4 regions of the Paenibacillus sp. sgz302191 genome follow, and region 4 is predicted to be linked to each of the others. Evidence: predicted binding sites of a transcription regulator. Region 4 holds the regulator's gene; each other region holds the start of a gene.
The links. Region 4 encodes Rex, which represses fermentation and respiration genes when NADH is low (regulators of the CRP and FNR family bind a similar motif). Its sites were predicted from a motif close to TTGTGAAATATTTCACAA; they were not measured.
Positions count from the first base shown of each region.

Region 1 (3,211 bases), on a different contig from region 4:
CCTTCGGAAATGATCAGCACCGCGGACAGCGTCGCCGGGATGAGCAGGCCCGTTGCGCCGTAGATCAGCATGTACCATTTGTTGTCTTTGGAACCGTACGTGCTGAACGCATAGTAGGCTCCCCTGACGGCAAGCAGGACGATGGCGATGCTGCCCGGAACGAGCAGCGCAGTCCCGTAATAGCGGGCTGTTTCCGGGAAAAAGCCGACCATGCCGATGTAGAAAAAGACGAGGAAGACGTTGGTGACTTCCCAGACGGGCGACAAGTATCTTTCGATGACTTTATGAATGATATGCTTTTTCATCGTGATCACGGAATAGTAGCTGAAAAATCCTGCGCCGAAATCGATGGATGCCACAATCAAATAACCGAACAAAAATATCCATAACACCGTTATTCCCAATAATTCCAAATTCATCGTTGACCGCCCTCCTTTGCGATGCCAAGCGCGATTAGCTCGTTCGAGACGTTGTTTTTTCGGAAAAGCTTGGACAGTACTTTAACCGCAGTCAGCGCCAGCACCAGATACAGCAGACAAAACAGGAGCAGCATCGTATCGACCTGTTGGGAAGACGTGGCTGCTTCCGCAACCTTCATATACCCGCGCAAAATCCAGGGCTGCCGTCCGACCTCCGCATAAAACCATCCGGATTGAATCCCGATCATCGACAGCGGTCCGCACAAAATAATGACGAACAGCAGCCACTTCGGATACGGCTTGCCATAGGCTTTGCGGGAAAACCAGAGGTGCAAAACCGCCGCGACAATCGTAAACATGCCAATACTGACCATGATATCGAAAAAATAATGAACGTACAGCGGAGGGCGCAAATCCTCCGGAATATCGTTCAGTCCTTTGACTTCCGCACCCGGTGTGCCTCCGGCCAAAATGCTGAGCGCGTACGGGATTTTCAACCCGTATTTGATCTCACGGTCTTCCGTCAAAATACCGCCGAGCACGAGCGGCGCATTCGTGGAAGTTTCGAAATGCCATTCGGCTGCGGCCAGCTTTTCCGGCTGGTTTTTGGCCAAAAATTTCCCCGACAAATCCCCGATGAAGGCGGTAGCCAGCGAGAAAACGAGACCTGCGGCGACCGTCAGTTTCAGTGCTTTTTTGGCGTATGCGTCGTCGCCTCTTTTTCGGAGAAGCGAGTAGGCGGCAATAGCTGCCAGTATGAAAGCGCCGGTCATGTAGGCCGAGGAGAGCACATGGGCCACTTTGGTCGGCATGGAAGGGTTGAACATCGCGAGCAGCGGCTTCACGTTCGTGATCATTCCGTCCTTCAAGGTGAATCCTTGGGGAGTATTCATAAACGCGTTAACTGTTGTAATAAAAAATGCGGAAGCCGAGGAGCCCAAAACGACCGGCACCAGAAGCAGCAAATGAAGCTTCGGTTTGACCCGTTCCCAGGTGTACAAATAGATGCCGAGGAAAATCGCTTCGATGAAAAAGGCGAACGTTTCCAGAAAAAGCGGCAGGGCGATGGCCTGACCGGCTATTTTCATAAAATTCGGCCAAAGCAGGCTGAGCTGGAGGCCGATGGCCGTCCCGGTTACGACGCCAATGGCCACGGTAATGACAAATCCGCGCGCCCATCTGCGGGCGAGCAGCGTGTAGTAAGGATCTTTGCGCTGTATGCCGACAAGTTCGGCGAGCATAATCATCACCGGCACGCCGACGCCGATCGTTGCGAAAATGATATGAAACGATAAAGTAAGCTCCGTGAGCATGCGGCTGTAAAAAACGGGATCGTAGTTAGGCATAAGGTTTCATCTCCTTTTTTCATGGTGTTGGCGGGTTTCAAAAAAGCTTTCTGACAAAAGAGGCCAGCATTACAAAAGCGACGGCAAACATTAAAATCATGAGGCGTTTTTCGTGTTTTTGCGACGGGCTCAAGCGGATCACCTTCTTATCATCATGTTGGGACTGCTTAGTTTTATATTACCGCATGGTTGTGATTTATTTCACATAAACTGTGAAGACGCATTGAACAAAGTTTTACAATATTCAAAACGAAAGGGGGGGATTTGAAATTTCATTCTTCGGCAGCATGTCCCTATATCTTTCCATGTAGAGTTTCCTTGAATCCACAAAAAGATCATAATATAATAGATTCAATCAGTAGGTATTGGGTTAATTGTATAATTTTATATTAGAAAGGATAATTTCTATGGAATATGTCGAAATTAATCCTCGAATTGAATTATTCATCAACAGACACTCCACACCCACTTGGATTATTGAAGATGCGACGACAGATTTTGTCGATTTAACATATATTTTTAAGGGAAGGGCTTACTACTCCATTAATGGCACTGTCCATGAAGTCAATCAAGGGGATCTCATATGTATTCCTAAAGGCAGCCGCCGAAGCGCAACCACTGACCCCACAAATTTGATGACCAGTTATGCACTGAACATCCAACTCTATGATCTGGAAGGCAAGGACGTTCATTTGCCGTTTCCTTTAATTTCACATATCGACGAGCCAGAAGAATTGCATTCATTGTACAATGAGTTGACATTTGAATGGTTAAAGAAAAATAAAGGTCATGAATTGAAAGCGCGTGCATTGCTGTTTCTGATTCTTCATTATTATTTCAAGTCTTTGTACTATAAAGACAACAATGCGAATATAGACAAACGCATTCAGAAATCTATTAGATACATTTTAAGCAACTTGCAGAATCAAATTGAAGTTGAGGAGCTGGCATCTGTTGCCGGCTTGACTACCGCGTATTTTGGAACTCTATTTAAGAAATACATGGGGGCATCCGTTAAAGAGTATATCAATAGAATGAAAATCAACAATGCTGAGAATATTCTCCTTAGCGGTGAGTTTACCGTTCGGGAAGCTGCTTATAAATGCGGTTTTGAAGACATTTATTATTTCAGCAAGCTATTCAAAAAAATAAAGGGTTTTCCCCCCTCCAGAATTTTAATAGAAAATAGCAGATCTGATCGGCAGGAATTTGAAACCCTAAACAAGTAGAATAAATCGGACTTATCGCGGAAGCAGCGATAGGTCTTTTTTTATGCAAAGATAGGGGAGTTTAATAAAAATGTTATCCATAATTAATACAAACGGTTAAAAGTTTGTCCATGGATATTGAAAGCGCTTAAAATTACAATTCAAATATAAAAAATACAAAAAGGAGAGTACACCAAATGGAGAGGAACGATGTAATGAAAACGGAAGCAAGCACGAA
Region 1 covers NZ_JBYLHY010000012.1:171,278-174,488, forward strand. Annotated here, with positions in the region: gene AC3G2T_RS18870 (cytochrome d ubiquinol oxidase subunit II) at 1-419, opposite strand, end outside; gene AC3G2T_RS18875 (cytochrome ubiquinol oxidase subunit I) at 416-1,765, opposite strand; gene AC3G2T_RS18880 (helix-turn-helix domain-containing protein) at 2,173-2,994, shown strand; gene AC3G2T_RS18885 (ABC transporter permease) at 3,171-3,211, shown strand, end outside.
Region 1: the regulator Rex is predicted to act here: its motif matches at 1,955-1,972, upstream of AC3G2T_RS18875 (cytochrome ubiquinol oxidase subunit I).

Region 2 (3,211 bases), on a different contig from region 4:
TCCTTTCTTCATGTGTCAACGGGTAAACACAAGCGAGATGAAAGAAATATATCCGAGTGAAACGGCGGAAAATACGACTCCGCCGACGACTGTCAAAGTCTGCACGCCTAACATCAAACCGGAAAACAGAAGCAGCAGAGAGCAAGCAAGGGCGGTTAGGCCGGTTTGAACTCTTTTTTCTCCCAGCAGTTCCGCCAATGTCGGTATGCCGGGTTTTCCCGCTTGCGGGCCATATTTGTGCGTCCACCATAAAAATGGCACAATTTTGGATAAGTAACATAAAATCGTAAAGCCAACCCAACCCGCCAAATAGATCCAGCCGGCAAGCGTGACAAATTCGGCCGTCAATGTACGATGTGTGTTCCACGCTAAATACACCAGCATCACAGCGGCTGCGCCGGCAAGAACGCGGCTGCTCCAAACGGACCATGCGATCCCCGCACCCGGATGCCGCTTATGGCGGTATTTGCGGATCTGGGCAAGATGCCAATTATACGCGGCAAGGGCTAGCGTTATACATAGGAATGCGGCCCATTTTGCCCAAAAACCCCATTCAAACAGGAAGGCAGCTGCACCCGTTAAAACGCCGAGATTCCACAAACAAAGCGTAACACTCCGCGATCTTGTCGGAAATCCATGCGCCAAATAGAACATGGGCGCCATTTTGTAGCTGAATCCGGTAATGAGCATCCCGAACCAACCTACGGCCCCGAGCCAAATATGCGCGCCGAATAATCGTTCATGCAGCATGTTCCACTCACCCAGCGCAAAATTCAGCCCCATAGCCATGCCGGAAATCCCTGTCAAAGCCAGATACAAAACGGAGCAGGCCGTGCTGACAGTAATAGCGTCCCACTGTGCGGCGCGGAATAAGGTGACGGCCATGTTCCAGGCGAACAGGAAAATACCGATCAGCGCAATCGTTGCAAAGCCCGCGATCCAGGCAACTTTCCCTTCCGCAAAACCGTACAGCAATCCGGCTGTGCCAACCGTAAAAAACGCGTAATGAACATAAGCAAGCTTTTCACTGTAAACGTTCGACTGCAAAATAACATGAATGAGCTGGTATACGGCTCCCATCGCAATCATCGTGGCCCATCCCAATATGAGCAAATGAATGTGAAACCAGCCGGACGGACCGCGCATATAGCCGTTCATCCAATCGGCCAGCGCGGCCAGCGAAGATAGATGAAACAGCACAAACCCGGTGATTCCCGTTACAATGAACAAAAAGGGGAGTCGGAACATCGGCGTTCACCTCTTCACCTTTTGTATGGCAACACGGGCGGAGCCGTCCGGCTGCTCTTCGATCTTATACACATAGCCAAGAGCATTCAATTCCTCGATGAGAAAAGCGGGCACCCGATCATTGTGAATGATCACTTCGTCGCCAAGTCCGCACGCTTCCAGTGCGCTTAATGTGCGAATCATCGGCTGCGGCGGTTCAAGCCCGCGGTTGTCGAGTTCTATCGTCCTTCTATCGGCTGCCGCTGTTTCTTTGCACTCCGGGGCTTCTTCCGCCATTTTTGCCGTCCAATCCTCCGGGGAATCCAGCCATTTCTTGTTTTTCTTATTTACAAAAGTGACCTTCCAGTGCTGCAAGTCGATTTGCTCTGTTTTGTGGGCATACCCTTTCAGTTTCATAATCCCCAGCAAGGGAGTCGGCTTTATTGTGGCGTGCAAAACAAAGATATCGTCGATTTCTAATGAACGGACCTGATCCATAATCATTTGAAAAGGCTCCATTTTTTGCTGCAAATAAGGTCTTACATCCAATTCGAAAGTTCGCGAAGCTGCAGGTTTCATTTTGGATCACCTCCCCGTACCGAATATCGTTTATTTCGCCGGCAAGTTTTGATTACAGGTACAGTATAAAGGAGCGATGCGAGCAGCTTTGTGATTGGAATCACAATCAAGCAAAACGATATTCGGACATCGTGATATTGATCACAGATGGAATGTATCTGGTCCCGTACAATCGATGTAAAAGAACGTCGGGAGTGAGAGCCGAATCCGCTGCCCGGGATATCGGGCGAGCGGCTCTTGCTGCCGATCCAAGGAGGTACTGCACCATGAAGTCGGAGTTTGTTTTGGATATATGTTTTATTCGTGAAAGAAGTTTGGAGGATCGGTTCATCCAATCGGTAGAATTGCTGCTGGAGAACCTATTTGCCGGCAAAGCGCGCTGGAATGCGGCTGAAAAGCAGGAAGAAGGGCTGGACATTGTCATCGCCGAAGTTGCAGGGCATGGAGATTGGGAGGAAGAGGAGGACATGATCCGGTATTTGAAAGAGCATGCGCCTTCCCATTTTTGGGAGTGGCTGCAAGGATACCGGCTGGAGATCGATGTGAAGCAGAAGGCGGAATGCAGCCATTGCGGCAAACATGCATCCGCGGCAGGAGCTTCATGATCGGGCGGCGAGCGCTGTCATCAAAATGCGCATAATGCCGGAACATGCAAAGAAAGCGCCGGGTTAGAGGGACTGAGCTGAGACTGAGCTCCCTAACCCGGCGCTCTTTTTGCGCTGTCTTAAAAACGCGGCGATTGCGGCCAATGCGGCGGCTTGTCTCGATCGGGAATGACAAACGAAATCGTCGTTCCCACGTTCGGCTGGCTCCGAATCGTTAAGCCCCGGCCGTACCGCTGCGTCAATCGGCGGTTCGTATTCAGCAGACCGATGCCTCTTTCGTTCTTTCCGGCCTGGTCAAGCAGCTGGCGGACTTTTTGTTCGTCCATGCCTTTGCCGTCATCCTTGATCTCAAAAAGGGTGGCGCGCTCCAGGCGGGCAATCTGGATATACACCGTGCCGCCTCTGGTTCTGCTGAGCAGGCCGTGCTGGACCGCATTTTCGACCAATGGCTGCAGAGTGAGCGGCGGAAGAAGCAGATCGATGTCAGGTTCGATATCCCACTGGACGGACAGCCGCTCCTCAAAGCGTTCCTGCTCGATAAACAGATAGGCCCGCACCAACTCCAGTTCATGGGCGAGCTCAACCAGCTGCTCCGAATTCAAAAAGTCGATGCTGATTCGCAAATACGATGTAAAAGCTTCTGTGAGGCTGCGCATTTTGTCCGTGCTGATCTCGCTTAACGCCATAATGGCATTGAGCGTATTGAACAGAAAATGGGGATGAATTTGCGCTTGCAAATAGGCGGCCTCCATACGCAGGCTTTCGTTGATCGACTGCTTTAACGTCGTCAGCGACCGGAC
Region 2 covers NZ_JBYLHY010000010.1:166,871-170,081, reverse strand. Annotated here, with positions in the region: gene AC3G2T_RS16755 (hypothetical protein) at 16-1,248, opposite strand; gene AC3G2T_RS16750 (DUF2249 domain-containing protein) at 1,255-1,806, opposite strand; gene AC3G2T_RS16745 (hypothetical protein) at 2,073-2,411, shown strand; gene AC3G2T_RS16740 (ATP-binding protein) at 2,531-3,211, opposite strand, start outside.
Region 2: the regulator Rex is predicted to act here: its motif matches at 1,895-1,912, upstream of AC3G2T_RS16750 (DUF2249 domain-containing protein).

Region 3 (3,211 bases), on a different contig from region 4:
CGGCCCGTTCAAAGGCGGACTGCGGTTCCATCCTTCCGTGAATGCCAGCATTATCAAATTTCTCGGATTCGAGCAAATCTTCAAGAACTCTCTTACAGGCCAGCCGATCGGCGGCGGCAAGGGCGGATCCGACTTTGATCCGAAAGGGAAATCCGAAGGGGAAATCATGCGGTTTACCCAAAGCTTTATGACCGAATTGTACAAATATATCGGCCCCGACACAGATGTGCCTGCCGGAGATATCGGCGTAGGAGCCAGAGAAGTCGGATACATGTTCGGCCAGTACAAACGAATCCGCGGCAACTATGAAGCCGGCGTATTGACCGGTAAAGGCATCGTTTACGGCGGCAGCCTTGCTCGCACGGAAGCTACAGGTTACGGAGCCGTTTATTTCGTCAATGAAATGCTGAAATCTAAAGGATTGAGCTTCGAAGGCAGCACCGTTGTCGTTTCCGGCTCAGGAAACGTGGCTATTTACGCGATGCAAAAGGCTGCCGAACTGGGAGCGAAAGTCGTAGCTTGCAGCGATTCCAACGGCTATATTTATGATAAAGACGGGATTCAGCTTGAGACGGTTCGGAGACTGAAGGAAGTCGAGAGAGTGCGCATCAGCGAGTACGTCAAAGAGCACCCGAACGCGATTTATGTAGAAGGCTGCCGCAACATTTGGACGATCCCGTGCGATATCGCGCTTCCGTGCGCCACGCAAAATGAAATTGACGAAACGTCGGCAGCTTTGCTGGTGAATGGCGGCGTTAAAGCGGTCGGAGAAGGCGCCAACATGCCTTCCACCTTGGAAGCTATCGACGTCTTCTTGAAGGCGAACGTGCTGTTCGGTCCCGCCAAAGCCGCAAATGCGGGAGGCGTAGCGGTGTCTGCGCTGGAAATGTCGCAAAATAGCATGAGGTACTCGTGGAGATTCCATGAAGTTGACGACAAGCTCCATGATATTATGAAAAATATTTATCGAAATGCCGTCAACGCTGCAGAGGAATACGGCCACCCGGGCAATCTCGTAGTAGGCGCCAACATTGCCGGATTTATCAAGGTTGCGGACGCCATGCTCGCGCATGGAATCATTTAATCGCATTTATACAATTTGCGGAAATCCCCTCCATGATCTTTTTCAGGAGGGGATTTTTCACGTTCGCGGCCGCGCTAATTCGACAAGAAAAAAAATTTATTTTAATTCTAGGCGCAAAAGGTGTAAAATAAACAGAGATGGTTGAAAGACGATTACACCATGTTCGTTGTCGCTTCATTTATTCACCGAGAATAAGCTGTGATGCCCTTCAAAAAAGAACGGCATTCTTGCCGTCTCATATGTGAAAAATGTTACAATCCTCTGGACATGCGGCTTTCGTTGAGTGGTTGGTTAACACAATCGAAACAGCAACCTACATTTTAATTTTACGCAAAGGAGGACGTTTTCTTATGTCACAAACAGCTCAACAAGAGGTAGCTGTAAGCCTCGCGGAAGAAAAAAAATCGCTCGACGTACTGGATCAGTTATTGAAGCCGGAGGTTCAGCAATCTTTGACCGTATTGGTGGAAAACCTGCCTAAATTGGCCGAAATGGTAACGCTGATGACCAAAGCTTACGATTTTGCCCAAAATATCGCGACGGATAAAGTGCTGATCAACGATTTTGCGCAAGGAATCGGCGAATTCGTCAAACCGGTACAAGAGAAAGCCAAAGATATCGCGCAAGCGGCTATCGAAGCCGGCGAACGCTCGAAAGCCGAAGCAAGCTCCACCGTCGGCCTGTTCGCTATTCTCAAAATGATGAAAGATCCCGAAGTGCAAAAAACGCTTCGTTTTGCTCAAGCTTTCCTGAACGTGCTGGCTGAGCGCAAAACCGCAAACTGATACCAACGGATTCGTTGACAAATAATGGAGGATGGACATGTCGAAACAAGTTTTGATTCTGGGCGCCGGTTATGGCGGAGTTCTTACGGCTTTAACGGCACGCAAATATTTGTCGGCAGCGGAAGCGAACATTACGATTGTTAACCGTTTTCCGACTCACCAAATTATTACCGAACTGCATCGTCTTGCAGGAGGCACAATTGAAGAGCAAGCGGTTGCGCTTCCTCTCAGCAAGCTGCTAGGCGACAAAAATATAAACATTGTTGTTGATGGAGTTAAAGAAATCAAACCGAACGACAAGCGTGTCGTTCTCGAAAGCGGCGCCGTACACAGCTACGATGCGCTTATCGTCTCGCTCGGCAGCGAAACGAACTACTTCGGCATTCCGGGACTGGAAGAAAACAGCCTCGTCCTGAAATCGGCCGCCGACGCCAAACGCATTCGCGAGCATGTCGAAGCCCGTCTGGACGCTTACAAAAAATCCGGCAATAAAGCCGATGCGACGATCGTTGTCGGCGGCGGCGGCTTGACCGGCGTCGAGCTTGTCGGCGAATTCGCCGACAAACTTCCTGAAGTTTGCCGCAGCAAAGGCATCGACTTTAACGACATTGCGCTGTACTGCGTAGAAGCCGGTCCTTCCATTCTGCCGATATTCCCGAAAGTGCTGATCGAGCGCGCGGTAACGAGCCTCGAGAAACGCGGCGTGAACTTCATCACAGGCGTTGCCATTACGGAAGCGACAAAAACGGCGGTATCGCTGAAAGACGGCCGCACGATCGAGTCCAGCACGATTATTTGGACAGGCGGCGTAAAAGGCAATCCGGTTGTCGGCAGCAGCGGCCTTGCCGAAGACCGCGGCCGCGCGACGGTTACACCGACGCTGCAATCGACTTCGCATTCGGATGTATTCCTCGCAGGCGACTGCGCGGTTGTATTCCCTGAAGGCGGCGACCGTCCTTATCCGCCGACAGCGCAGCTTGCTTGGCAGATGGGTGAAACCGTCGGCTACAACCTGTCCGTCCTGTTCAAGGGCGGCGTTATGGACAAATTCGTGCCGGTATTCTCCGGAACGCTGGGCAGCCTTGGCCGCAAAGACGGCGTCGGCATGATCGGCGGCAACGGCACGCAGCTCAAAGGTTTGCCGGCCACACTGATGAAGGAAGCGAGCAACATCCGCTACCTGTCCCACATCCACGGCCTGTTCGCACTCGCTTACTAATTGGCACCCACCGCGGCCGCGCGGGGTAAGGACGCTGGCGAAGGACCCGTGGACGGTGGTGCTGGCGCTGGCATCAACCTTACTGGCGCCAGCACCAGTGCAAAAAACCTGCAAAAGTGCATC
Region 3 covers NZ_JBYLHY010000023.1:63,548-66,758, reverse strand. Annotated here, with positions in the region: gene gdhA (NADP-specific glutamate dehydrogenase) at 1-1,084, shown strand, start outside; gene AC3G2T_RS26780 (helical membrane plugin domain-containing protein) at 1,435-1,869, shown strand; gene AC3G2T_RS26775 (NAD(P)/FAD-dependent oxidoreductase) at 1,907-3,088, shown strand.
Region 3: the regulator Rex is predicted to act here: its motif matches at 1,324-1,341, upstream of AC3G2T_RS26780 (helical membrane plugin domain-containing protein).

Region 4 (3,211 bases):
GCGGCGGAAGAGCAGGAGAGAGCTTTGGCCTGGAGCGCAGCGATAGACGGTTTGTACCCGAAAATCGTGCAGATCAAGGAAGACTGGGAGCGTTTGAGCGAAGGGTTGTACGAGCTGCTTACGGCAAAAAGCGACCCGTCGCAATCGGAGAACTCGCAATATGTGCTGCGCATGAAGCCCGAGGCGCTGCCGGCGCATTGGAGCGAGCTGACGATGATGGAGGACAACATTTATTTGAGCATGAACGATACGCTCCGCACGCTCGACAAAATGCTGAGCGAGATCAAAGAGATGCAGGAAGTTCTGGAAGTCCAGAGCATCGTGACGGATTTGAACGGAACTTTGAAGGAGCTTTACGGGCACCGGGATGCGCTTCATTTTTTCATGAAAATGGAGGATCAAGGTTACGTATACTGGATGGAAGCCGGCACGTATTCCAAGAGCAAGTCGCTGCAGCTGATCAGTGTGCCGACGGATGTGAGTCCGCTGCTTCAGGAGCATTTTTTCAAAAATAAAGACAGCATCATTTTGACTTCGGCTACGTTATCCGTGAACAAATCGTTCCAATACTCGGCCGATCAGCTCGGTTTGCAAATTCCCGTCGGCGAAGAGGCCGGCAAGCTCAAAACGGTGCAGCTTCCGTCCCCGTTCAATTACAGGGAGCAGGCGCTGGTCTGTATTCCCAGAGATTTTCCGACGATTAAAGGCCCTTCCGGGGACGCCGTTTTCATACAAGCACTTATCGATTCTTTAAGCAATGTCGCTTTGGCTACCAACGGCCGAATGCTCGTGCTGTTTACATCCAACCGGATGTTAAAGCAGATTCATGCCGGCATGAAGGAGCGGTTAAAGCCGCATGGGATTACCGTGCTTGGACAGGGCGTAGACAGCGGCAACCGCAGCAAGCTGACCCGCATGTTCCAGGACCACCATTCCTGCGTGCTGCTGGGTACAAGCTCGTTCTGGGAAGGCGTGGACATCCCGGGCGATGCGCTGTCCTGCTTGGCTATTATTCGGCTTCCGTTTCAGCCTCCGAATCACCCGCTCATTGAAGCCAAATGCGAAAATATTAAAAAGCGGAACGAAAATCCGTTTATGAAATTTTCCGTGCCGCAGGCGGTCATACGTTTCAAGCAAGGATTCGGGCGGCTCGTGCGGCGGGCTACGGATAAAGGAATCGTTATTATTTACGATACCCGCGTTATCGATACGCAGTACGGCAAATATTTTCTTTATTCGCTGCCCGGTCCGAAGATTGAACATATGACGACGGAACAAATGATTCCAAGAATTGAGGAATGGATGGGGGAGGCGCAGCGGTGAAGACACAAAAAATATCCGAAGCTGTAGTCCGCCGGCTGCCGATTTATTTGCGGTTTTTGAACGAGCTGGCGATGAAAAATATTATGACGGTCTCGTCGCAGGATCTGGGGCAAAAGCTCGATTTGAACCCCGCGCAAATCCGCAAAGATTTGGCCTATTTCGGGGAATTCGGCAAAAAAGGGATCGGCTACGACGTCGGCTATCTCATCGAGAAGATCAGGCAGATCTTGAAGCTGGACCGCCATATCCGGGTCGCTCTGGTCGGGGCGGGCAACCTGGGGCGGGCACTGTGCAACTACAACACATATTTGCGCAACGATATGAAAATTGTCGCCGTATTCGACGCGATGCCCGAGAAAACGGGCGAGACGATCAATAATTTGATCGTGCAGCCGACGCACGAGCTGAAAGAAGCGATATCGCGGCTTGGCGTCAGAATCGGCATCATTACGGTACCGGCAGCGGAAGCACAAAATGTGGCGAATCAATTCGTCGAAGCCGGCATTGAAGCGATTCTTAATTTTGCGCCGGTCATCATTAAGGTGCCGCCCGAAATCCGTGTGCACCATGCCGATTTCACGACCGAGCTGCAGAGTCTGGCCTATTATTTGGACTAGGCCAAGACTCCGGCCGCAAAGGCCCTACGGGCTCGCGCTATGCGGAAATTTGCAGCAGAACGCAGGGGAAAGCTGCAGAAACTGCGGAGGAGAAACGAACCTGTGGAAACTCGCGGAAACCTGCAGAAACCCGCAGAAAACTGCAGAAACCCGCAGAAACCTGCAGAAACCCGCAGAAACCTGCAGAAGAGAAACAAAACCCTGCAGAAGCCTCCGGAAGCTGGATCGGCGAAAAACTCGCATGGCAGCAGGCAGTACATTTGCTTAGCAACGTGGAGAAAACCTGCAAAAGTACAGTTTTTTGCTCGCTGATGCGCTGGATACGAAAAATTCCTGCAAATGTGCAGGCTTTTCGCCGCGAACATGGGCTCAGAGGCGTTCTTAGCGAGAATTCCTGCACAATCGCAGGCTTTTTGCCGAAATGAACCATTTCTGCTGAAAAAGCCTGCACTTTCGCAGGTTTTTTCTGTGCCAGGCTGCTTGTTCCAACGCCGTAACCCGTACAGGAGAGAGCCGTAGGTTACTGAAGAGTGATTGTGCCCCTTTTGGTTCCTCTACCCCGTTACTTTATCAACAGTCTGGTTTTCTACCCGTAATATGATGCGTCTCTCCAATGTATGTTTTCTCAGCAGCCTCTATTTTAACGAAAATAATGTACTCGTTTCCAACTTTTACGCTTTTAAAGCTTGAAATTGTTTCAGTAGACGATTGTTTTCATTCTGTGGGGGTAACGTCTACGGCGTCATGGGAGTGTTGTAGGTTTTTCCGGCTGTCGAGCCAAACCGTTTCATTGGCGCGAAGTGCCGTCTTTGGGCGGACGGCAAAAAGAAGCGGAAACCGGTGAAAGTTCGGCTTTAAAACCGCTCCTGATTGCGAAGCTCAACAAACAAAACAAATACGCGATCTTGCGCACACATCTAACGTGCTGTAGCCATTCAATTCGACGCTGAGAGCGGCTATCGCAGAGCGTTAACAAGCGGCTCGTAAAACAACGCAAGGAGTGTGCAAGCGCACGTTCCAGAGCGCAAGCAGTGCACAAGTGCCTCACTCCACAGCCGTATACAGCGTTCAAGCGCTCGCTCCACAGCGCAAGCAACATGCAAGCAGCTCGCTCCACAGAGCATGCAGCGCACAAGCGGCTAGCTCCACAGCCACATGCAACGCACAAACGGCTCGCTCCATAGCCGCATTGCAGCGCCCCGCCGCGCTTTGCAAAAATAACAAAAAACCCGAGCCACATACTGGCCCGGGTTTTTCATCTAAAACAACTT
Region 4 covers NZ_JBYLHY010000027.1:9,334-12,544, reverse strand. Annotated here, with positions in the region: gene dinG (ATP-dependent DNA helicase DinG) at 1-1,323, shown strand, start outside; gene AC3G2T_RS29160 (redox-sensing transcriptional repressor Rex) at 1,320-1,940, shown strand; gene AC3G2T_RS29155 (hypothetical protein) at 1,978-2,391, opposite strand; gene AC3G2T_RS29150 (inorganic phosphate transporter) at 3,200-3,211, opposite strand, start outside.